Regions from separate parts of the Colwellia sp. MB02u-14 genome, predicted to be linked through region 2. Evidence: predicted binding sites of a transcription regulator. Region 2 holds the regulator's gene; each other region holds the start of a gene.
The links. The regulator sigma-54, encoded in region 2, starts transcription at its own class of promoters, with help from an activator protein. The targets are predictions, from matches to a motif close to GTTGGCACGNNNNTNGNNT.
Positions count from the first base shown of each region.

Region 1: H4J52_RS19910 (DVUA0089 family protein) is a predicted target of sigma-54. The motif match lies at 4,927-4,945, and genes of this name have one in related genera.
Region 3: H4J52_RS14325 (LruC domain-containing protein) is a predicted target of sigma-54. The motif match lies at 4,683-4,701, and genes of this name have one in related genera.

Region 1 is NZ_JACGUX010000062.1:120,754-128,625, reverse strand. It holds gene H4J52_RS05390 (FMN-binding glutamate synthase family protein) at 1-473, shown strand, start outside; gene H4J52_RS05385 (sodium:proton antiporter) at 481-1,692, shown strand; gene H4J52_RS05380 (hypothetical protein) at 1,848-2,033, shown strand; gene H4J52_RS05375 (bifunctional alpha/beta hydrolase/OsmC family protein) at 2,136-3,341, shown strand; gene H4J52_RS19910 (DVUA0089 family protein) at 4,194-4,844, opposite strand; gene H4J52_RS05365 (glutaredoxin family protein) at 6,297-6,527, opposite strand; gene H4J52_RS05360 (DEAD/DEAH box helicase) at 7,091-7,872, opposite strand, start outside.
Region 2 is NZ_JACGUX010000079.1:440,077-447,948, forward strand. It holds gene H4J52_RS12330 (KpsF/GutQ family sugar-phosphate isomerase) at 1-383, shown strand, start outside; gene kdsC (3-deoxy-manno-octulosonate-8-phosphatase KdsC) at 385-930, shown strand; gene lptC (LPS export ABC transporter periplasmic protein LptC) at 932-1,498, shown strand; gene lptA (lipopolysaccharide transport periplasmic protein LptA) at 1,479-2,021, shown strand; gene lptB (LPS export ABC transporter ATP-binding protein) at 2,018-2,749, shown strand; gene H4J52_RS12355 (RNA polymerase factor sigma-54) at 2,823-4,331, shown strand; gene hpf (ribosome hibernation promoting factor) at 4,355-4,642, shown strand; gene ptsN (PTS IIA-like nitrogen regulatory protein PtsN) at 4,688-5,143, shown strand; gene rapZ (RNase adapter RapZ) at 5,174-6,028, shown strand; gene H4J52_RS12375 (HPr family phosphocarrier protein) at 6,042-6,317, shown strand; gene mgtE (magnesium transporter) at 6,435-7,793, shown strand.
Region 3 is NZ_JACGUX010000081.1:25,122-32,993, reverse strand. It holds gene H4J52_RS14340 (heme NO-binding domain-containing protein) at 163-711, shown strand; gene H4J52_RS14335 (sensor histidine kinase) at 708-2,201, shown strand; gene H4J52_RS14330 (hypothetical protein) at 2,447-2,956, opposite strand; gene H4J52_RS14325 (LruC domain-containing protein) at 2,970-4,604, opposite strand; gene H4J52_RS14320 (hypothetical protein) at 4,909-5,649, shown strand; gene H4J52_RS14315 (WecB/TagA/CpsF family glycosyltransferase) at 5,870-7,162, shown strand; gene H4J52_RS14310 (sugar transferase) at 7,171-7,869, shown strand.

The DNA of each region.
Region 1 (7,872 bases), on a different contig from region 2:
CTTTAAAAGAAAGCCTTCCCTTTGTAGTAGACAAGTTAATTGAGTATAAACTGAGAAATAGAATAAAAGTAATAAGTTCAGGTAAGTTAGTAACACCGCCTAATGCTGCTTGGGCACTTGCTATGGGAGCAGATTTTATTACATCTGCCCGAGGTTTCATGTTTTCATTAGGTTGTATACAAGCGTTGCAATGTAACAAAAATACTTGCCCTACAGGCATAGCAACACAAGACCCTAGGTTTCAAAAAGGTCTAAACCCAGCCGATAAATCTGTTCGTGTCGCATCGTATATTAAAAATATGGTTTACGAAGTAGGTACAATTGCACATTCATGCGGTGTAAAGGAGCCTCGTGCACTCAAGAGACATCATGCTAAAGTTGTTACAGAAAATGGGCGAAGTATCTTGTTATCAGACCTTTACCCAATACCGGACCCAGAAGGTTCGCCACATATTGACACGCTAGGAGTATAATTCAGCTATGAATATTCACACTGTTGTTGCTATTACTTTACTTCTCTTAGGTGTAGGTGCATTCGCTATAGTACTTCAGCGTTTCGTACGTATTCCCTATACAATATTATTAGTGGCATTGGGGTTTATTCTCTCCTTGTTCACCGTAGAGTTTGGTATAGAGACGGGTGTGCGTGCGAGCAATTTTCAAGACTTAATGTTATTTATTTTGTTGCCAGTGTTAATATTTGAAGCTGCATTCGTATTAGACAGTAAGCTTTTGTTCAAATATTTGCCCAATATACTAACGCTGGCGACAATAGGTTTACTCATTTCTACCACTGTTATTGCGGTTCTTCTTTATTATGGTATTAATCATTCAGGCTTTCCTTTTATTGCCGCTTTATTAACAGGTGTTGTTATTTCGGCTACCGATCCAGTTGCCGTTGTTAGTCAATTAAAGCAATTAAAAGCGCCTGCAGACTTAAACGTTTTGATTGAAGGGGAAAGCTTATTTAATGATGCTACAGCTATCGTTTTATTTGGCATCATTCTCAGTATTGCTTTAGGGCAAAGTGAGCCTGATGTAACGTCTGCAATCATTACATTTAGCAAAGTGTTTTTGGGCGGGATTATTATTGGCAGTCTGCTGGGCTATATTGCAGCGCTTATAGTTAGGTTCATTAATGTATCTGTGCCGCATATAGTGGTTATTACACTGCTGCTTGCTTATGGAACTTTTTATGTTGCTGAGCACTTATTACACGTATCGGGTATTGTTGCCGTCATGTTTGCTGCCTTGATTTTTAAGAAATCAGTACACCGTTTACTAGAGCATGTTTATACAGGCTTGCACAGTGTGTGGGAGTCACTTGGCTTTATAGCCAACATATTTGTTTTTGTATTACTTGGCTTAGTTGTTAGTCTTAATATGTTTACTGAAATGTGGTTAGCCATTTTATTAGCAATATGTGGCGCCTTTATTGCCCGTATTGCCGCAGTATATATTTCCACGTGGTTAAATCATTTTACCGTAGGACAGCCTATTAACCCCAAATACCCCCCTATAATGATTTGGGGGGGATTGCGCGGCGCTGTCACTATCGCATTAGTATTGTCATTGCCAAAAGCGTTACCTTATTGGTGGACAATTCAATCAATAGGGTTTGGCATTGTTATTTTCACACTTGTCGTTCAAGCAACGACTACTCCTATTCTAGTTAGAAAATTAAAAATTTAACTCAAGGGTCTTTTATTTTAACTCATTGATAAATTAATCAAATAGAGTTAAATAAAGGCTACTGAGTTAAGTTCTTCATTATTAGTATGCTCAGTATTGTTCGTTTTGTATACGTTTTTTAACCATGAATCTAGAGTAATCAAGGGAACACCCATATGACGATACCAATACCACATCGTGCAAGCGGTTTTCTACTTGGTGATGCCGCTGCGCAAATAAGCATTAATGCGTTTATTAATATCCAATGTCCGCATTCGCGTATTATTTGGCCAACCCCTACATTATTTATCAACAATGCTGGAAATATCCCCGTTAATGACAAATCAAATTTAGCGCAGTGAAAAACAGTGATTGAACCTTTGTTAGATACATAATAGTCCATCGTTATAGTCATAATAAAATGTGCTAGACAGCATTTTTATTAAAAATAAGAGATAGAATCAATGAGAACAAAAATAGAATTTCCTAGCCAAGAACAAAATTTAGCTGGTTTGCTAGAAACGCCGGATCAAAAAATACGAGCCTATGTGCTGTTTGCTCATTGTTTTACCTGTGGTAAAGATGTTGCAGCGGCCTCGCGAATTAGTCGATTTCTTGTGCAACATGGTTTTGCAGTTTTTCGGTTTGACTTTACAGGTTTGGGAAACAGTGACGGTGATTTTGCCAATACAAATTTTTCATCCAATACTGAAGATTTACTATCAGCAGCAAAATTTCTAGAGCAGCATTATCAAGCACCTCAACTATTAATTGGCCATAGCCTGGGTGGTGCTGCGGTTTTAGCTATGGCGGCACAGCTTCCCAAAGTAAAAGCGGTTGTGACCATCGGCGCACCGTTTGAAGCAAGCCATGTCATACACAACTTTGATGCCCATATAGAAACAATAGAGCAAAGTGGTTCGGCGAAAGTAAGTTTAGGTACGCGTGACTTTACTATTAAAAAACAATTTTTAGATGATTTACGTAATCAAACCACAGAGCATATAAAGCACCTTAATAAAGCTTTACTGGTATTACATTCTCCTGTTGACTTAACCGTAGATATTACTGATGCCGAGCAAATTTACAAAGCTGCCAAGCACCCTAAAAGCTTTGTTAGCTTGGACACTGCCGATCATCTTTTATCAAAATCAGTAGATAGTGAATATGTCGCGCAAACTATTTCAGGGTGGGCAAGCCGTTATATTCCTGCGCTAGAAACATCTCGTCCCAGTCTCACAAAAGGACATGTTTTGGTGGCCGAGATAGACCATAAATTTCAACAAGATATTTTTAGTGATCACCATCACTGGAATGCAGATGAACCGGTACAAGTCGGTGGAAAAAATTCAGGCCCAGATCCTTATGAGCATTTACTGGCTGCTTTAGGTGCCTGTACTGCAATGACCATTCGGATGTACGCTACTCGCAAGGATATTCCACTCGAGCATGTGGAAGTGTCGTTATCACACGAACGTAATTATTTAGAAGATGCGAGTAATGTGACTGAAAAAAACAAGAATATGGAGTCATTAATTCGCAAAGTTCAGTTGTTTGGACCGTTAAACGATGCAGAAAAAAATCGACTAATGGAAATAGCTAACCGTTGTCCTGTGCACCGAACGTTGCACAATGATCCCCAAATTATTACCACATTGGTTGAAGGGTAGGAGACAGTGCTATGATCCCAGGTGAATATTGGTTTAATTATGTCTTCTAAGCAAAAGTGAGTATAAATCTAACTCGCTCTGGGCGCCATTGCGCTATAGGGTATATATCCTAATGTTAGCTATCCCTAAAGATAGTTGACATGAAAATAGAGTTAATTACTTTAATAATTAGGTTGGCTTGGTGGCATTAGTTAGCCTAATCACTCAACACTAAGTTGTTCAATTTTTTGCTTGTAAATGATCAAATGCTTAAGACTTCTTGGTGCGCAATGCGGAAGAAAATTTTTGAAACTATGAGTGTTTGTCTAGGTCGGCTGTAAGTTTGGTAGTTGACCTAACCTAGCCGATAGCTAACTTTAAAATTTAAGGCAAAGCAGACGTTGCCGAAATCGGTTTTATAATCACAAAAAGTAAATTACACCTATAGTATGAGAGTATCAACTCCGTCGCCTGAAAGCACATTATAGTCGTTCACATTCTATTTTTAGAGTTTATAATAATTTTATTTTAACGAATGGAAATCTTTTACTAAGAACAAATTTAAAAAGAACCAATTCCCTAAAACGTCAGCGCAACATATTGGTTTAGTTGATAAAACGTTTAACGTGCAGGATATTCTTGAATTTAGTGTTGAAAGGTTAGCTATAGTTAGGAAATTAAAGGATAAACCGGCTATTAGTACAAATATGAAACCAGAATTTTTTGAGGTTAATATTGAGTGTGCGCATATCTAGTGAAAATTTTATTATATTTTAATACCTTACATATTAGCTTTACAGTAAAACTTAAATTTATAGCAAAAAAAACACCTTTAATATTAAGGTGCTTTTTTGTTGAGCTATAACGAAAAAATTATTGCTTTTTAAAGCGTCTAGTAACTAACCCCATTATACCTAATGCGAAAATAGCTAAAGTTGAAGGTTCAGGAACAGAAGCTACGGGATTTACAGGATTTGTAAAAGTACGTTCTACTCCATCATATGTTAACCTATAACTACCATAGGGTACATTGTCACTCGTATGACCAATACCGTCATAAAAATATACCGCTGCTTTGTCTTGAATTTGGGTAGAAAAATCTATATCACTTAAGGTAGGGGTATTACCTGCAAGATCGACAGTTCCTACTATTAATACATAATCACCCGCAAATAAGTTCATAGAAATATAGCTATCAAAATGAGATGTTGACCCATCAGCACCAGCTATTGTGAGATCCGAAAAGTCATCATTACTTGTTAACAATGAATTATTATCTAAAATACCATCATTTTTTAATAACCACATCATAGAATTGATCATGTTCGATCCATCCACTTCTCCCCATGAGAATATATCGAATATGGCATCTGTGTCTGTATTAGCAGTAAAGTAATATATATCAAAACTTGCTAATTGATCCTCATATTTCCAAATACCACTATCAATTAATCCTGCATTAGCCATATTACAAACAGAAAACATCAGACCAGCTACAGCAGCCTGTATAAATTTTAATTTCATGAAATATTCCTTATTAATCCCTTTCCATAGATTTTGGATTGGCAGTGTAAAAATAAATTGTTATTAATTATCGACTTAACTTAAGCAAATATAAAGCCAAGCACTAAAAAACGCATCTTTTCATCGAGTTAGGGGTTTTTACTGTTGTAGGGCATAGCTTGTTGTAAATAAAGCCGACACTGGTAGTTTAAAAAACAACCAGTTTAATTCTGTTATTAGTTGAAATATAGGTAAATTTATTCACTTGCCTATTAACCAAAAAAAATGATTAATATGAGAGAGTATCTTTGAGCGTCGTTTCTCTTGGGAAGATAACTTGTTGTAATTTGATATATTTCCCTTTGTACACATTAGGTTATTGTAAGGTTTTCTGTTGACTCGCCTGAAGCTCTACAAAATAATCAACTTTATCAATATTGGAGTACTAAAATTAAATCTTCATTTGAAGGGAGTTTAGCTGAAGGTAAAAATGAAGAAGTATTTCAATATAAAATCACTTCAAATGACAATGGAATAAGTGCTGTGTACATGACCTAATATTCTGAAATATACATTACTATAGCTTTATGGGGCCAATAATACTAAATCAATTTATACATACAAGAAACAACTTAAACTGACAATACAATTACGTGAAAGACCGCTATCAGGGAGCTGCTAGCGTAATGGCTTTATTCAGCCATGTCCGCTGTAGATCAAAACATACAAATTTTTGCAGTGAAAAGTCTCAAATGTTTACTTCTGCTTTGTGGCATTAGTTAGCCTAATCACTCAACATTAAGTCGTTCAATTTTTTGCTTGTAAATGATCAAATGCTTAGGTCTTCTGCGTGGCAAAAGTGATCATTATAAGCCAGTTTCATTTAGTGATAGGGGGTCTTAAACATTATGTGTCGTTATGTAAATGAGACCCAGGAGAATACTATCAGCCCTTACAAGATTAACCCATAAAAAAACTCAACTTATTTTATTGACTTTTTAATGTATACGCCTTAGTTTTTTATAGTAGTTCCTCTAGTGGCAATTTTATTGAATAAAACCAGTGCTCATATTCGTCCCGCCAAACTTAGAAAAACTCGTTAATCAAAAGACTAGCGGTTTTTTGAATTTTGTATCTAAGAATATTCACGTTAAATGATATATATTAATATCGCGAAGGAAATAATCATTTATTAATATGCTTTATCTTCATTAAAGGATTGTTCTGTTTGTTTTCTCACTCCAAATTTTTTAACTACTGCTTTTTCCTGTGCTGTCCCTAATGCAGTAAAAGTATCTTTTTCCGCGGTGAGCAATTTCACGTTTTTATTATGATTATCAAAATCAAAATCAAAATCAAAATCAACTTGACAAGTTAATGATTACAATCATTAATATTACCTACATTGAGATAGAGTAATCAAAACTCTGTGCCCATTGGTTTTACAATCATCTCGTTAGATAATTCTCGTTCTTAATCTGCGGCATAGAGTTTCTTAAAATTTTTTAAATCCCAGCCAATCATTACTTTATTACCGATTTTGAGAGCTGGTACAGAGCTAGCGCCTATAGCGTCGAGCTCTTTTCTACCGCGCTGCATTTTCGCATTTGTTAATCTGTATTGAATGCCATTATCATCCAAGTATTTTTGAGCTTGACGGCAATGGGGGCATTTCTCTGAAATATATAAAACAACACGTTTCATCACAAACCTTTACAGAACTGTTAAAGACTCACTATTTTACTGAACTTTCGATCCTATACAAAGAAAATTAATCTATTCGAGTAAATCAATGCGGTAAAAGTATTTGAAGTAGTCGTTTTTGCTTTGATTTAATCGTTTCGGGTTAGAGATGTCAACACCAACAATGAGCTTGCAGGCGTCATACACTCTAAGCTTGATTGTACGTAAGCGTTAATGGTTCCTGAGCCAGTAACGGGGCATTCATCGTTAAATTGTTAACATTCACTTTTTGCGTATCGCTGAGGGTATAGATTGGCTTTTTCTTTAGGGTAACCACTTTGTTTGTTGGCTAAGATATTGTTTGTTACCCATCAATAAATAGCACCCAATGGTTGTGGTTACCCATTACCGTATACGCACCGACCGTAAAACATTTCTTAGCATACGGTATTTCTCTTTACCCCAATCAGGCGATGCGGATAATTTTGCCTGGTTTGCTTGTTTTCACCATAAAGAAAGTCACGTTTAACCTATCGTGAGACAAGGTAATATTTTTAGTCTAACCGGCTAATCTATACCTGTCTTTATTTACTTTTTTTTCTTGTTCTATTTGTTTTATTTGCTTTACTTACCTTTTTTTTGACTTGTTTAGGCGCTTTTGAAAACTCTTTATGGAAAGGCTGTTCTGTAACAACAGGAATAACTTGCCCTATGCTATTTTCAATATTAATTAATTGTCTTATATCGTTTTCTACAGCAAATGAAATGGCCATGCCACTTTTTCCGGCACGAGCAGTTCGTCCTATACGGTGTATGTAGTTTCTTGGGTCTTCAGGAAGATTATAGTTAATGACTAAATTAATATTATCAACATCAATTCCGCGAGCGGCAACATCAGTGGCAACGAGTACTCTTAGATTAGAATCTTTAAAGTTTTGTAAGGCTTCTTCCCTAACGACTTGTGTTTTACTACTGTGGAGGCTCGCGGCAGTTATTGATGCTTTTTCTAGTGCTTTAACAATGATGTCAGCGCCATACTTTGTTTTACAAAAGATAAGCACTTTTTTATAGTCAGGATTTTTCAAGAGATTAAAGAGTAAAGGTACTTTATTCGCTTTTTCAAGGTGGTATATACTTTGATTAACCAAGTCGATAGTAACCGTTTCAGCAGTAATTTGAATTTTTATTGGACTAGTTAATATTGCTGTCGCTAGTATCTCTATTTCAGCAGGCATAGTCGCTGAAAACAATAGTGTTTGTCGGTTCTTTGGCAGTTTAGCTATAATAGTTTGAACATCCTTAAAGAACCCCATATCAAGCATTGTATCTGCTTCATCTAACACAAATACTTCCAACGCCTTAAAAT
Region 2 (7,872 bases):
TACTGCGATTAGGTGACATTATGCACAGTGGTGAACGTTTACCTACAGTAAATGCTCAAGCCAAAATTAAAGACGCCTTAGTGGAAATGTCATTAAAAGGTTTAGGGATGACTGCAGTTATTGACAAAACAGGTTGCTTACAAGGGTTATTCACCGATGGCGATTTACGCCGCATCCTTGATGAACGTCTTGATATTCATCAAGACACGATTGAGTCTGTGATGACAAAAAATCCGACGGTTGCTCATCAAGACATGCTTGCTGCTGAAGGTTTGAAGATTATGGAAGACAAAAAAATTAATGGCTTAATCATTGTTGATAGCAATAACATGCCAATTGGCGCAATGAATATGCACGATTTACTTAAATCAGGTCTTATCTAATATGCACACATACTATGGCGAAATTACTGACCCTGCATTTAATGCGATGAAAAAAATCAAGCTGCTGATTTGTGATATCGATGGTGTTTTTTCTGATGGTCGTATTTATTTAGGTAACCATGGTGAAGAATTAAAAGCTTTTCATACTAAAGATGGTTATGGCGTAAAAGCATTAGGCGCTAGCGGTGTCGATGTTGCTGTGATCACGGGTCGAACGTCAAATATTGTTGCGACACGTATGTCCGCCTTGAATGTTAAATACATAGTACAAGGTGAGGAAAACAAATTACCCGCTTTGAAAAAGATGGTCCAGCAATTAAATTTAGCGCTCGATGAAATTGCCTATATTGGTGATGATATGCCTGATTATGAGTGTATCGACTATGTCGGCTTTGGTATTTCCGTACAAGATGCTCATCCAAGCATTTTATCAATAGCGAATTACACAACCTTTAATCGTGGCGGTTTTGGCGCTGTTAGAGAAATTTGCGACTTAATCATGCTTAGCCAAAATACTTTAGAAAATGCTAGTGGCGCGAGTATATGATATGAATCGACTGTATAGTTTAACGTTAGTATTTTTTATTTTGGCGGGCGCTATTTATGGGATTATTGAATGGAGAAATGCCTCAATACCACAGTTACAAGCGATTGACAAAACACTCACGCCTGACTTTATTGCTGAAAATTTACACAGTAATGTCTACAAGAATGAAGGAAGTTTAGCTTATGTTGTTGATGCACAGCGTATGGAACATTATCCTGAGTTAAACATTACCAATTTTGAGTTTCCTCAATACACCCTTCATCCAAAAAATAATGCGCCCACATGGAAGGTATCTGCCAATGAAGGCATATTATATAACAACAACCGAGTGAAGTTAGAAAAGCATGTGCGCTTGGTAGCAACCGATCAAAATAGCTTATTACAAGAAGTTCAAGGAAAATACTTTGAACTTGATTTAAAAACTAACATCATAAGTTCAGAACAAGAAATTAAAATTATTGGTAAAGGATTTACCATCGATGGTAAGGGTTTAATTGTCGACTTAAACACCAACCAAATGACACTAACTAAACATGTGAAATCCATTTATGAAATTGTTAAAAAATAGCCTACTGTGCTTAATATTATCAGGCGCCTTGCTTTCATCAGCTTTCGCTGAAAAATTTGATATATCACAAAAAATTGAAATTGATGCATCAAGACAAGCAGCAGATCTTAAAAATAAAATTTTCAGCTATATCGACAACGTAGTTATCACCCAAGGTTCATTAATTATTCGTGCCGACTTGGTTCAAGTGCTAACGCAATCAGGTAGCGAAGAAAAAACCTATATTGCGAAAGGGAAACCAGCAACATTTGAACAAACGTTAACCGATGGTACTCTGCTTAATTTGCAAGCAGATGAAATACGATACGAGCCTGGAAACAATTTAGTGATCATTTCAGGAAATGCATTATTACAACAAGAAGACAGTGAAGTCAGTGGTAGTAAAATCACTTACAATATTGATACTCAGTATGTAAATGCTGAGAGTAAAACTAATGAACGAACGAAGACAATTTTTCAGCCTAAAGAAAAAGTACAAGCGAAAAAAAATGACACTAATACTCTGGAAAAAGGTAACTTATGAGTACGAGCACGCTAATGGCGAAAGGTCTTGCTAAGGCTTATAAAGGCAGAAAAGTTGTTAAGAATGTCAGTATGCAAGTCTCAGCAGGACAAATAGTGGGTTTACTCGGCCCTAATGGCGCAGGAAAAACCACCTCTTTCTATATGATTGTTGGTTTGGTTGAAAGTGATAGTGGCGATATTATTCTCAATGATGAAAACCTCACGTTAGCACCTATGCATGAACGCGCAAGAAAAGGGATAGGGTACTTGCCACAAGAAGCCTCTATCTTTCGAAAACTGAGTGTTTACGATAATATTATGGCCATTTTGCAAACACGAAAAGAATTATCTAATGCAGAACGTGAAGAAAAGCTAGAACATTTAGTTGAAGAATTTAACATAGGTCATATTAAAGATAATTTAGGCATGAGCTTATCAGGTGGTGAACGTCGCCGAGTAGAGATTGCTCGAGCTTTAGCCGCAGAGCCCAAATTTATTTTATTAGATGAACCTTTTGCGGGTGTTGACCCAATTTCAGTAGGTGATATCAAAAAAATTATTCTACACTTAAAAGAACGTGGTATTGGTGTTTTGATCACCGACCATAATGTAAGAGAAACCCTTGATGTGTGTGAACATGCTTATATTGTTAGTCATGGTGAACTTATTGCAGAAGGTAATGCAGATCAAATTCTTGCAAATCAACATGTAAGAGATGTATACCTTGGTGAACAATTCACGCTATAGTAGCTAATAAGTTAATAATATTTTCGTATATCGACAATATTCAATTAAAAATAATAGGAAGTTAATGACCTAAATGCGCCCTACTCTACAACTCCGCATAGGACAACAATTAACCATGACGCCTCAATTGCAGCAAGCAATCAAATTGCTGCAATTGTCAACGTTAGAGCTTCAGCAAGAAATTCAAGAGGCCTTAGAAAATAATCCATTACTAGAAATGGATGAATCGTCAAACAATGCTGAAGATAAAAGTACTGACAATCTTGAAGAAGCTCACACAGCTGGTGCAGGTGATATTAAAGAGAAAGCCGTTTCTGATGGCAGCGAAGACTCTACACCCACCATCGATGAGATCACCACCACTGAAGCAATGGATAAAAATGATATCCCTGAAGAATTAAACATGGATACGACCTGGGATGACAACTACACCGCAGGTGCAGCGAGTTCTAATTCGGGACCCGCTTCAGAAGATTATACTTACCAAGGCGAAACTCAAGATTCTATTCAAGACCACTTACGCTGGCAAATGGAATTAAGCCCTTTCACCGAAACCGACCGTGCTATAGCTACCGCAATCATAGATGCCGTTGACGATGCTGGCTATTTGACCGTTTCCAGTGAAGACATTCTAGACAGTGTTGCCATTGAAGGTGTTGAACTTGATGAAATAGAGGTGGTACTAAAACGTATTAACCTCTTTGACCCTGTTGGCGTTGCTGCACGTTCTATTTCAGAATGTTTAATTATTCAACTTAACCAATTTGACCCCGCAACGCCGTGGTTAGCAGAAAGTAAGTTGGTGTTACGTGACCATATTAATCTGCTGGGTAGCCGAGATTATCGTACGTTAATGCGTAAAACTCGACTAAAAGAAGAGCAACTTCGCGAAGTCGTCCGCCTGATTCAATCACTTGATCCTAGACCTGGCGACAGTGTTATCAAAAGTGATGATCAATACGTTATTCCTGATGTTTCTGTTGAAAAGAAAAATGGGCGTTGGGTTGTTGAACTAAATCCTGATACAGCACCAAAGCTGTCTGTCAATCAGCAATATGCTTCGATGTCTCGTTCGATGAAGTCAACGGCAGACACACAGTTTATTCGCTCAAATTTACAAGAAGCTAAATGGTTTATTAAAAGTTTAGAAAGTCGTAACGATACCTTATTGAAAGTGTCAAACTGTATTGTTCAACGACAAATTGGTTTTTTCGAACATGGTAATGAAGCCATGCGTCCTATGGTTCTAAATGATATTGCCGAAGCTGTCGATATGCATGAATCAACCATTTCTCGGGTAACAACACAAAAGTATATGCATACGCCACGAGGAATTTTTGAACTGAAATTTTTCTTTTCAAGTCATGTAGGGACAGAAAGTGGTGGCGAATGTTCATCAACCGCTATTCGTGCATTAATCAAAAAATTTGTCGCGGCTGAAATACCCGCAAAGCCATTAAGTGATAGTAAAATGGCTGACTTATTAGCCACTCAAGGAATAAATGTTGCTCGGCGTACTATTGCAAAATATCGCGAGTCACTTTCTATTCCCCCTTCTAACCAACGAAAAAGTTTACTTTAACGAAAAGATGAGGAATTAAGCTTATGCAAATTAATCTTTCTGGTCACCATGTTGAAATTACCGAAGCTTTACGAGAAAATGTCAATATAAAAATGGCAAAGTTGACCCGACATTTTGACCATATCAATAATGTTCATGTTGTTCTCACCGTTGAGAAATCAAACCAAATTGCAGAAGCGACGATTCATCTTAGTGGCACTGATTTACATGCTAAAGCTGAAAATCCAGATATGTACGCCTCTATTGACAGTCTTGTTGATAAACTTGATCGGCAAATATTAAAGTACAAAGGCAAAACGAATCAGCATTAATGCTGTTTTTTATCTTTTCTCTAATCAAAGAATGTAAGTAGTGTAATGAAGTTGCAAGATATCCTAACCCTTGACTGCACACTCTGTGCCGTTAAGGGGACTAGCAAAAAAAAACTCCTTGAAATAATTAGCGCCACTGCGGCAAAAAAAATTGAGAACCTTGATACACATCAGCTATTTGAAAGTTTAATGGCGCGTGAAAAAGTGGGTTCTACCGGCATCGGTAACGGTATAGCTATCCCTCATGGGCGTTTGTCAAATACCTCACAAGTCATTGCCGTTTTACTGACCAGTGAACAAGCGGTGGAATTTGACTCTATAGATAATCGCGGGGTAGATATTATTATTGCGCTGTTTGTGCCCGAAGAGAACTGCCAACAACATTTAGAAACGCTACAAAGTATTGCACAAGTATTTAGTACCAAACAAATCGCAAAACAAGTAAGAAAGTGTCAAAATTCGCAAGAGCTTTTTAATTTAATAAAGCAAGCTGCACGTTAATAAATACAATAAAAAGTCAGGAAAATTCAAATGAAACTCATGATAGTCAGTGGTCGTTCAGGGTCAGGTAAAAGTGTTGCATTGCGTGTGCTCGAAGATTTAGGCTACTACTGCGTAGATAATATTCCTGTTAACTTGTTGCCTGCGTTAGCCCATACCGTCATCAATGACTATGATAAAGTAGCCGTTAGTTTAGATGTCCGTAATTTGCCCAATGACCCTAATGATGTCTCAGAAATATTAGATTATCTACCTAAAACAGTAAAGCTCGATATACTTTATTTAGACGCCGATGATTCTGATCTTATTCGCCGTTTTAGTGAAACGCGTCGTTTACATCCGTTAATAAAACAAAATATTCCACTCGACCAAGCGATTTCTTTAGAGAAAAAACTGCTTGAACCTATTTCTACACGTGCGGGATTGTATATAAATACCAGCCAGTTATCACCTCATCAATTATCTGACTTAGTGCGCGAGCGAATTTTGGGTAAAACGTCTGCCTCAATGGTTGTGGTATTTGAATCTTTTGGCTTTAAGCATGGTGTACCTCAAGATGCAGACTATGTATTTGATGCCCGCTTTCTTCCTAACCCTTTTTGGGAAAAAGACTTAAAAGGTTTTACTGGCTTAGACCAACCTGTTCAAGACTTCCTTGCGAGCCAGCCGATAGTCACTAAATTTATCTGGCAAATTAACAGTTTTATGATGACGTGGTTGCCCCACTTAGAAAGGAATAACCGTAGCTATATTACTATCGCTATTGGTTGTACTGGCGGAAAACACCGTTCGGTTTATATTGCAGAAATATTAGCGAACAATCTACGTAAAGAGCGTGAAGATGTTCAATCTCATCATCGCGATATTAAAATACAAAGTACCTAAGAATAGTTATCGCATGCCAAAATTTAATAAATTATTAACCATTAGCAATAAGTTGGGTTTACATGCGCGTGCTGCCACTAAACTCGCCCAGTTAAGTCAAAAGCTTAATGCTAATGTAACGGTTTGCTTAGACGGTAAAGAAGCTGATGCCAATAGTATTATGGGCTTAATGTTACTGGCGGGGGGGTATGGAAAAACTGTTGAAATAATCACCCAAGGAGAAGATGCCCAGCAAGCCCTCTTTGATGTTTGTCAGTTATTTTCTGATAAGTTTGATGAAGATGAATAATAAAAATACTGAATAAAAAATAAAGTTAAGTTATCATTCATTACAACATCTTAGCCAACACATCCTAACTAAGATGAAAAATATAATTTTCGTATTACTGCGGCACAGGAAAATTTTATGCCGGAAATTTCAGAGCAACAACAAAACCACCAACGCCTGCAACAAGTCAATAAAGCACTTGGTAGCGGCATGTTTGTGCATGTTCGAAAATTACTACAGAACATGCCAGCTTATGATATTGCTTTAATATTAGAGTCATCTCACCCTAAAAGTCGTGCCGTTTTATGGCAACTCATTGACGTAGACAACCACGGTGAAGTCCTTGAAGAACTCAACGAAGAAGTTCGTAAAGGTATTTTAAAAACCATTCGCCCTGAAAAATTAGCAGAAGTTGCTGAAGGGATGGATGTCGATGATTTAGCTGAAGTTTTACGTACTTTACCTGATAGTGTTTATCAAGAAGTATTAAGTGCTATGGACTCGCAAGACCGAGGTCGTGTAGAAGCGGCTTTATCATTCGAGGAAGATACCGCAGGCGGTATCATGAATACCGATACCATAACAATCCGCCCTGATGTGACGGTTGACGTGGTATTACGTTATCTGCGATTACGCGGTGACTTACCAGAAGCTACCGATTCGTTTTATGTGGTTGATGATAACAATCATTTTATTGGCGCCGTTTCTTTAGCCGCGATAATTACCGCTAAACCTGAAATTATAATTTCAACGTTAATTGATAAAGATATTGAAGCCATTCAAGCCCATTTATCTGATAGTGACGTTGCACAGATTTTTGAAAAATTTGATTGGTTTTCTGCCCCTGTCATTGATGATAAAGGCCGGTTACTTGGACGTATCACTATTGATGATGTTATCGATATTATTCGTGAAGATGCTGAGCACTCTATGATGAGTATGGCCGGTTTAGATGATGAAGCTGATACCTTTGCTCCAGTATTAAAAAGTACCCAGCAACGCTCTATTTGGCTGGGAGTTAACCTTATCACCGCGTTATTAGCGGTTGCTGTATCGAGTATGTTCGAAGGTGTTTTAAGCCAACTGGCGATTTTAGCCATTTTAAATTCTTTAGTACCCAGCATGGGCGGTGTTGCTGGTAACCAAACATTAACACTGGTTATTCGCGCCATTGCCTTAGGTCATGTTGGAGACTCGAATGCCAGAATATTACTGCAAAAAGAACTGGCTGTTGGTTTTCTTAATGGCATTATTTGGGCAGTATTAATTGCGGGTGTCGTGGCTATTTGGCAACAAAATTTAATGCTTGGTGGTGTCATCGCTTTTGCGATGTTGATGAATTTAACCGCTGCGGGAGTTGCGGGAGTTGCCATTCCTCTGTTTTTAAAACGAATGAACATTGACCCAGCATTAGCTGGCAGTGTGATATTAACAACAATTACTGATGTCGTGGGGATATTTGCTTTCTTAGGAACAGCAACGTTATTACTGACTTAACACTTACCTAAATATTGATGTATTGAGATCTTGCACTTCCTCAAGATCTCATCAATGCTTAGTTTTTATCTTATCTTTA
Region 3 (7,872 bases), on a different contig from region 2:
CCGTATAAATCATCTGGTATTTAGTCAAGTCTGCAAAATGCCGCCTAATAGTTAGAAAGTGCTTCCTCTGTCATTAATAAGCTATACTTCAAAAAAAAGTAATAAAGTTCGGTTTGATTTTTAATAGAGTCAATGGAGAAGTCCACATAAAAGGGTAACCAGATGAAAGGAATTGTTTTAATTAAATTTAATGAATTTATTGTAGAACGTTGGGGAGAATTTTTTTGGGATGACTTGTTGACAGCAGCTAACTTACCGAGTGAAGGAGCATTCACTTCAACTATTATTTATGATAATCAAGAATTAATGATTCTCTTTAGATTAATAAAAAAGAAAAAAAATATTTCCATCAAAAGAATTCAACAGGCTTTTGGCCATTTTTTCTTTAGCGCTATTTACCCTCATATTCCAGCCAGCGCAAACACAGACAAGATAAAAGATGTTTTTGAATTCTTACATAAGGTACAAAACTTAATTCATAGTGAAGTTAAAAAATTCGAACCAGAGGCTTTATTACCAGAATTTATATTTATTGACGAGACACCTACGACATTAATTTTTCACTACAAATCAAATCGTCAACTGTGTTATTTTTGTGAGGGGTTAGTTCATGGCTTAGCTGAACATACTGGCCAAAGTGTCAACGTCTGTCAGATTGAATGTGAGCATGAAGGTCAACAACGTTGTTTAATAAAGGTTGAAAAATTATGAAAGACGCTTTGGAGTCCCTGAGAAAACAATTAGCTGTTTATGAACGTAAAGCACAAAGAGAGAGGAAGGCAAGATGTTTAGCTGAGCAGCAACTTGAAAATTACTCAAGAGAACTCTACGAGACCAATCAGTCTTTGCAAGCGTCTTTAGTTAACGCTAAAAAAAAACAGGCCGAACTAGAGTTTCTTGCTAAAGCATCTGATGATGTTATTTCCAAACTATCGATGACAGAGCTAATGTTAAATACGGTTGAGTTAACAGGCAATTTTTTCTCGGCAGAATATGGTTTTTTCCTCGTGACTAAATTGGGCTCAACCGTAGATTTTAATAATACTCAACTTTGGAATAAGGAGACTGGGTGGTCACTCAATCAAGAATTTCTCTTAGCATACATGGAGTATTTACCACTAGCTCAAGATGCCGTTTATCAGTCTTGGTCTGTGGTACCAATCCCCCTAAAAGAGAAAGGACAGTTAGCAGGATTTAACTGGCTCGTTTATTTTAATATTCAATTACACAATGAGCAAAAAGTGTGGATTACATTTTTGAGTCGTGCCGAATATTTAGACAAAGAATCGTTATTTGTCTTAGATACTGCCAAAGGACACTTACTCAGTAGTATTAGGCGCAGATTAAATGATGTTCAAATGATTGAAAATAAAAGTAAATTAAATGATAGTGTTACAAGTTTAGAAAGGGCTAAAGGCCAATTAATGCAGTATGAAAAAATGGCATTACTTGGTCAACTTTCAGCGGGGGTGGCCCATGAAATTAACAACCCTATTGCTTTCATTCGCTCCAATATGGAAATATTACTTGATGACTTAAAAGTATACAATGCACTATACCGGGATATTAAGCATCACCTGTCTGAGCATCATTCATTAAATCTGGAGTCTTTTGAACAATTCATCAGCGAAGCTGATATTGATTACATTGCCACTGATGCCTTTAGTTTACTGCGATCAAATATTGATGGCATTGATAGAGTAAGAGACATAGTTGATAGCCTAAAAACCTTTTCACATAGCGGAAAGACCGCATTTTGTGAAATGTCTATTGTTGGCTGCATTGAAGGTGCTCTCAAAGTTTCTTCTCTAAGGTACAACCATAACATTGAAAATGAACTAACCGATTACCTGCCCTTTATCATGGGTAATAAGGGGCAACTGCAGCAAGTATTTGTTAATCTTTTTGTCAATGCGTCTTATGCAATGGATAATGATGGCGTCTTAAGTATAACGGGCAGGGAAACTGATGATTCGTTGATTATTAGGGTCTCTGATACAGGGAGTGGCATGGACAAAAAAATTCTCAAACAGCTTTTTACACCGTTCTTTACGACCAAACCTGTGGGAGAAGGAACTGGATTGGGCTTATCTGTTTCTTTTGCAATTATTGAGGCCCATGATGCAACAATAACCGTCAAGTCTATTGAAGGTGTAGGAACAACTTTTGAAATATCTTTTATAAAAATGTCAGTCAAATAAAAATCCCACCTTTTTATTAATGGCAATTTATCTCAGATAAAATAAAAAATGGTCGGCGTTTGACCAACTTTCTATAGTTAATCAATATTTTTGCTTCATATCAAACGTACTATCGAGGGGATTAAATTTACTAACTAACTATTTTGTTGTTCGCGTATCTTATATAATTGACATTTATTCACCGTCAACACGAACCTCATTATTAGTTGGTTTCATGTTGACTAGCATTTAAAATTATTTTCGCCTTATTCCACTTGAAAAAAATGGCTTATGTATTCTGTATTATCTAATTCAATAATGACTTTATTGTTCTCACTTTGTATGTTCAGCTCAAGCAAAACCCTTTTGACTGAACTTGAGAGCTCTAACGTTTGGTAAACACGCCCATATTCATCTGAGCGCACAACACCTATTAGCGATTTTTGTTCGAGTCGTTGATCATACAGGTCTAAAACCTCTTCCGGTATATTCGAAATAAGCGCAATTGCCCCAGCAACAGGGTTCCCATTTATGTCAACTACTGATATATCTACGGTCATCAGTTTAAACGTATCAAAACGAAACTCAGGTTCAACATATAGCTCTTTTGAACGACCCGCATTTGTATCAAGTTTTCCAGCCATTGGCTGATGATCCTGTCGTGTATTTTCATTGGCGTCAGCAGGTAAAAATAAAGCCAAAAACAGTATAATCAATACAAGTCCAATGGTAGTTGGCCTTAAAACATACCTTTTATTTAACAATAAATTATTCATTTTCTTTATCCTTTTATGGGTTAATTATTGTGGGAACATAAAAGTGGCTTGTACGATTACTGGTTTTATACCACGCCGTTGCCAAACCTCCTGAACTTTCAACCCACTCTTCATAATCGGGATAAGCCCACAACACATCGATATATTCACGGGGGTAAGCCCAGTTATCACTGATTTTTAAACCCCAGGGTAAATTATTCGTAGATCTAAAGTATCGTTCTTGACTAACATCAGAAGTGTCGTCGGCGGTTCCAAAACGAGCAAAGTTAAACCAGTCTGTTGGCGCATAGCCCGGCATATGAATTTCCAGGGTACGATCATTTGAACGATAGATAAAAAAATCGATTACAGAATGATTCAAAGACAGTAAACCATTGGTAAACCTTAGGTCAAAAGTAAATTCGACAGGGGCAAATTCAGCACAGTTTTTGTTCGTATTAAACAACGAACATTGGCCAGTTTCACCCGTATCAGTAAAGACTTTACTATTACCCCATAAAGAGATAACTGCATCTGACTGATTTGACTCTGTTTTTTTATCATAAGTGATATTATTTATCTGAAAGTTGGCATATTCAACTTGCGACGCTGGAATGTCGACTAACCTGAGCGCAAATCCATTAGCGTTTGATCCGCCACGAGCGGATATAAAACCCTGAATAATGAAACCACTGACGAGACCTGAAGCATCATAAGTTGTCTGAAAGCGCTCTTTGACAACCAAATCGTTAAAGTCGTAATCGCCAAGTTTTGGCCAATTATCCTCATAAGCAAGGGTCACAAACTCCGTTTGACTGGGGAAATATGTACTGTATGCACGTCGATAATCTTCTGGAAATTCATCCAAGGAGTCAATTAAACCATCTGCATCACTATCGTTAACGTCAGGCACCTTGGTAAGGGATTCGTTATGTATCGCGGTTCCTGGGCTTGTTTTAATGCTAAATACCGCATCATTAAAATCATTATCTCCCCATGTTCCCGGTAAATCTTCAAAACCCAAAATCACTTCGCCCACCTCTTCATCATAAAGTAGCACCGTATGTTGACGTAAAGTAGGATCCTCTTCTGGATTAAGATATTGTAATGAGTAGTAGTAAGGGATTTCTTCTGTTCTTACGCCAGTATAATAATCAAAGCCATTAGCCGCAATCAAAAATCCTATGCTGGTACCCGCAGGAAAAGTGCCCAAACTTAATCGATGGCCACTGGCCATATGAGGAAACGATAAATTTGGGAAAATAATAGTTTCCATTACTTCGGCGCTGGATTGTGGCGGATTGTCCCGATCAAAAGTGAAAAAACCAAAGGCATTTTTATAGTCCGTTCCTTCGTGAACAAAAGTAACAAATACTTCACCTTCCTCATCTAGATCGACTATTGACCCACAATCATCAGTTAAAAAAGCTTCATTTAACTCACTTTCTGGCAGTGCATTATTGATACGAGCAAAGAAGTCCGTGGTGTATTCACTGGCACTCCACAATAAATTATCTGGCTTACCAATATTTTGATTATATCCAATAGGCCAAGGTTGTCCAGACAGAAATTGCCAAACATAATCGCCATTTTCTTGCTCTGTGGCTAAGGTAGAATAACTCAGTAGTATTAATATACTGATAAAACTAAAGCTGAATTGTTTTTTCATAATATTGCTTCCTGATCCTGTAACTAATCTTAAGTGGTCCATCGAGATGGTGGTTGTATCCGGATTACCAAGAATACAATGCTAACATCAAGCCAAGTTTTACATCCCCCTATAAAGCAACTGCTCAGGTGCTTTATAGCTTGTCATAAAGAAAAAATATTGATATTTTTTGCAATTTGCATCGCAAAAAAAGATATTTTATCAATTCGCAGAGAGAAAGCGCCAATTTCAACCTGGTATTATATGGATTGGTTCTTGCTAATAGTTATTACCTGATTGTTAATCAAAATAATAGGCAACGAATATGCAAAATAAAACATTGATCTTTAGTATTGCCCTAAACGGTTATCAGTGGTTGTACCGTGATTGTATAAGTTCACAGCGAGCATATGCAAAGCATTATGGCTATGAGTATAGGGTGATCTGTCGTCCTTATTTCACTTCTATGGGTGTCGAATGTTGTTGGTTAAAGTTAACCGTAATGCTTGAAGCGTTAAAGGCAGGATATAACACGGTATTATTTGTCGATGCTGATGCTTATATTAAGACAAGTGCATATCAACTTGAATCACTACTTCGGCCAAATAAATATTTATACCTTGCTAAGAGCTATAGCGGACGTTTTAACTCTGGTGTGATCTTGGTTAAAAATCATTATAAAATACAACAATGGTTAGTAGACGTTATCTCGGCTAGACACCTCTCAGTATTACCTGAACATGATGTTGGCTGGGGGGAAAATGGACATATTATTGAGCACACCCAAAATTGTCAATTTGTCTGTACACTTAATAGACGTTGGAACAACACCTACGATATACATTTATCTGATTATATAAGACATTTTAGTTTTGGCCCCCTACGTCAAAATTTTTTTCTTAATCTTAGCCACAAACTGCTTGGACGAGGTACCAGAATACTCACTATATTACAGGAATATGCCCAGACATTGTATCTGCTAAATGACCATCAAGATCCCTTAATAAAACTGACCAAATCTGCACTGCATACTACCGATTTTTTTTCTAAAACTGATGATACCTGATTATTTATTTAAGATTTTTCATTTTAATAATATTTTCAAGTTGCATATCCAAAACGATAATTAAAATTATAAAATCATCCTCACAAATAAATAAACAATAAAAACAATGACTTATTATTATAAAAGTTGGCATGATTTAAGCTGCACTACTTATGATAAATTGATAAGGACAACCACCGGTTCTACTTAACCCTAATATTTCTAGTTTGCGGAGAAAAAAATGTCATCTAAATTTATACAAATAATGTTCAAGCCGAAGAATATAGAAATAAAGCAATCACAAGATAAGCTCTATAAGGGATGTGAATTTAACCGAGTCATTAGTACGTGTTTATTAGTACTATGTTTACCGATTATTGTTGTAAATACCGTGCTGGCACTTTTGCAAAAAAAATCAGTACTGCAACAAGTACGACATCAGGATTGTTTAAACCGAGTAGTCGACTATTATCATTTTAGTTCAGGTGTGATGAAAAATATAGCGGCATTAGGGGCGGTAGTTAGCAAACGTATTAGTTTATGTGGTATGCCAATAAATATCGAGCTGACCAGCAAAGATAAAGCCGCGTTGTCTCACTATAGACACATTCAAGCAGGTTTCTTTGATGCAATAACAGTGCATCAATCTGGTGGGTTGCATACTGTTGATAAAGTCGTTTTACTTGAAAAACAATTTTCAGGGACACGAACCAGTTACCTTTTACTGATATGTAGAGGGGTAATAAGTCAATTAATTTTTAGCAGGGAGAGTTCACACTTACATTGCCCTGAAAAATTTTCCCTTTTTGGGCTAAAAATTAATAACGATTACATGGCGGAGGCAATAAACTGGGTAATGACTAAACCCTTGGAGCCTACAATCAAACAAAGATGTAAAGTCAGTTTTTTTGTCAATGTAAATTCGGTTAACCTAGCGCATAAATCCCCAAAATTCAAAGTTCATATTAATCAAGCAGACCGTTGTTTTGCTGATGGTTTAGGCATGCGTATTGCTGCTAAAAAAATTGGAATACAGCTTAAAGATAATGTCAACGGCACTGATATGTTGCCACGGTTATGCAAGGCGGCTATTGCAAATAATGTATCAATTTATTTACTGGGTGGAAAACCTAATGTTGCCGAAACTACAGCCAAAAATCTTTGCGGGCAATATCCAGGGCTGCAAATTGCTGGCAGCGAACATGGTTATTTCGAGGCAAGCAGTTCTCTTAAAGTGATTGATAAAATCAATGGATCCAATGCAGACATTTTGCTCGTTGCAATGGGCTCTCCTGCGCAAGAAAAATGGCTCATTCAACATAAAAATCTCATTAATTGTCGGACGGCTCTGGCGGTTGGTGGTTTATTTGATTTTTACTCTGGAAAGATATCTCGTGCGCCACTATGGATGAGAGAGCTTGGCATGGAATGGGTATGGCGCCTTATTCAAGAGCCTAAAGTAAAGTTCACTCGTTACATTATAGGTAACCCTTTATTTTTAATTCGTACTTTTATACTTAATCAAGCAAGCTAAGGATATTAATGATGAATATTGACAATATATTTTATCTAGAGACGCCAGCGGAGCAAGACATTGCAACTAATTTCGACTTGCCTAGACAGGAGCAGACTTTGGGTAAACATCGTGGAATACCTTTGTTTATTCAAAGGTTAATAGCGCTAGTGGCATTAATCCTGTTGACGCCGATTTTACTCATTACCACCGTCATTATTTGTTTAGAAAGTAAGGGGAGCTTTTTATACAGTCAAGATCGTATCGGTAAATATGGTCGGCATTTCAGAATGTACAAATTTCGTTCAATGTATCTTAAAAGTGATCCAAACTACCAAGAACCTGATCCAAGTCAAAGTGATCGTGACGGTGTCTGTAAGAAGTACAAAAAGGACCCACGTATTACCACTATGGGCTGGTTCATCCGAAAATTTTCCATTGATGAACTACCACAGTTTTACAATATTATCATCGGTGATATGGTTTTAATCGGCCCTCGCCCTGCATTGTCAAATGAAGTCGATGAATATTCATACCTTGCCTTAGGCCGCCTTAATGGCTTACCAGGACTGTCTGGCTTATGGCAAGTATCTGGGCGAGCAGACACCAATTTTAAAACCCAAGTTAATCTCGATAAGAGTTACTTGTGGCAACAAAGTACCTTATTGGATATCAAGATCATACTGGCTACGATCCCCGTTGTCTTAAAAGCTCAAGGGGCTTATTAATTA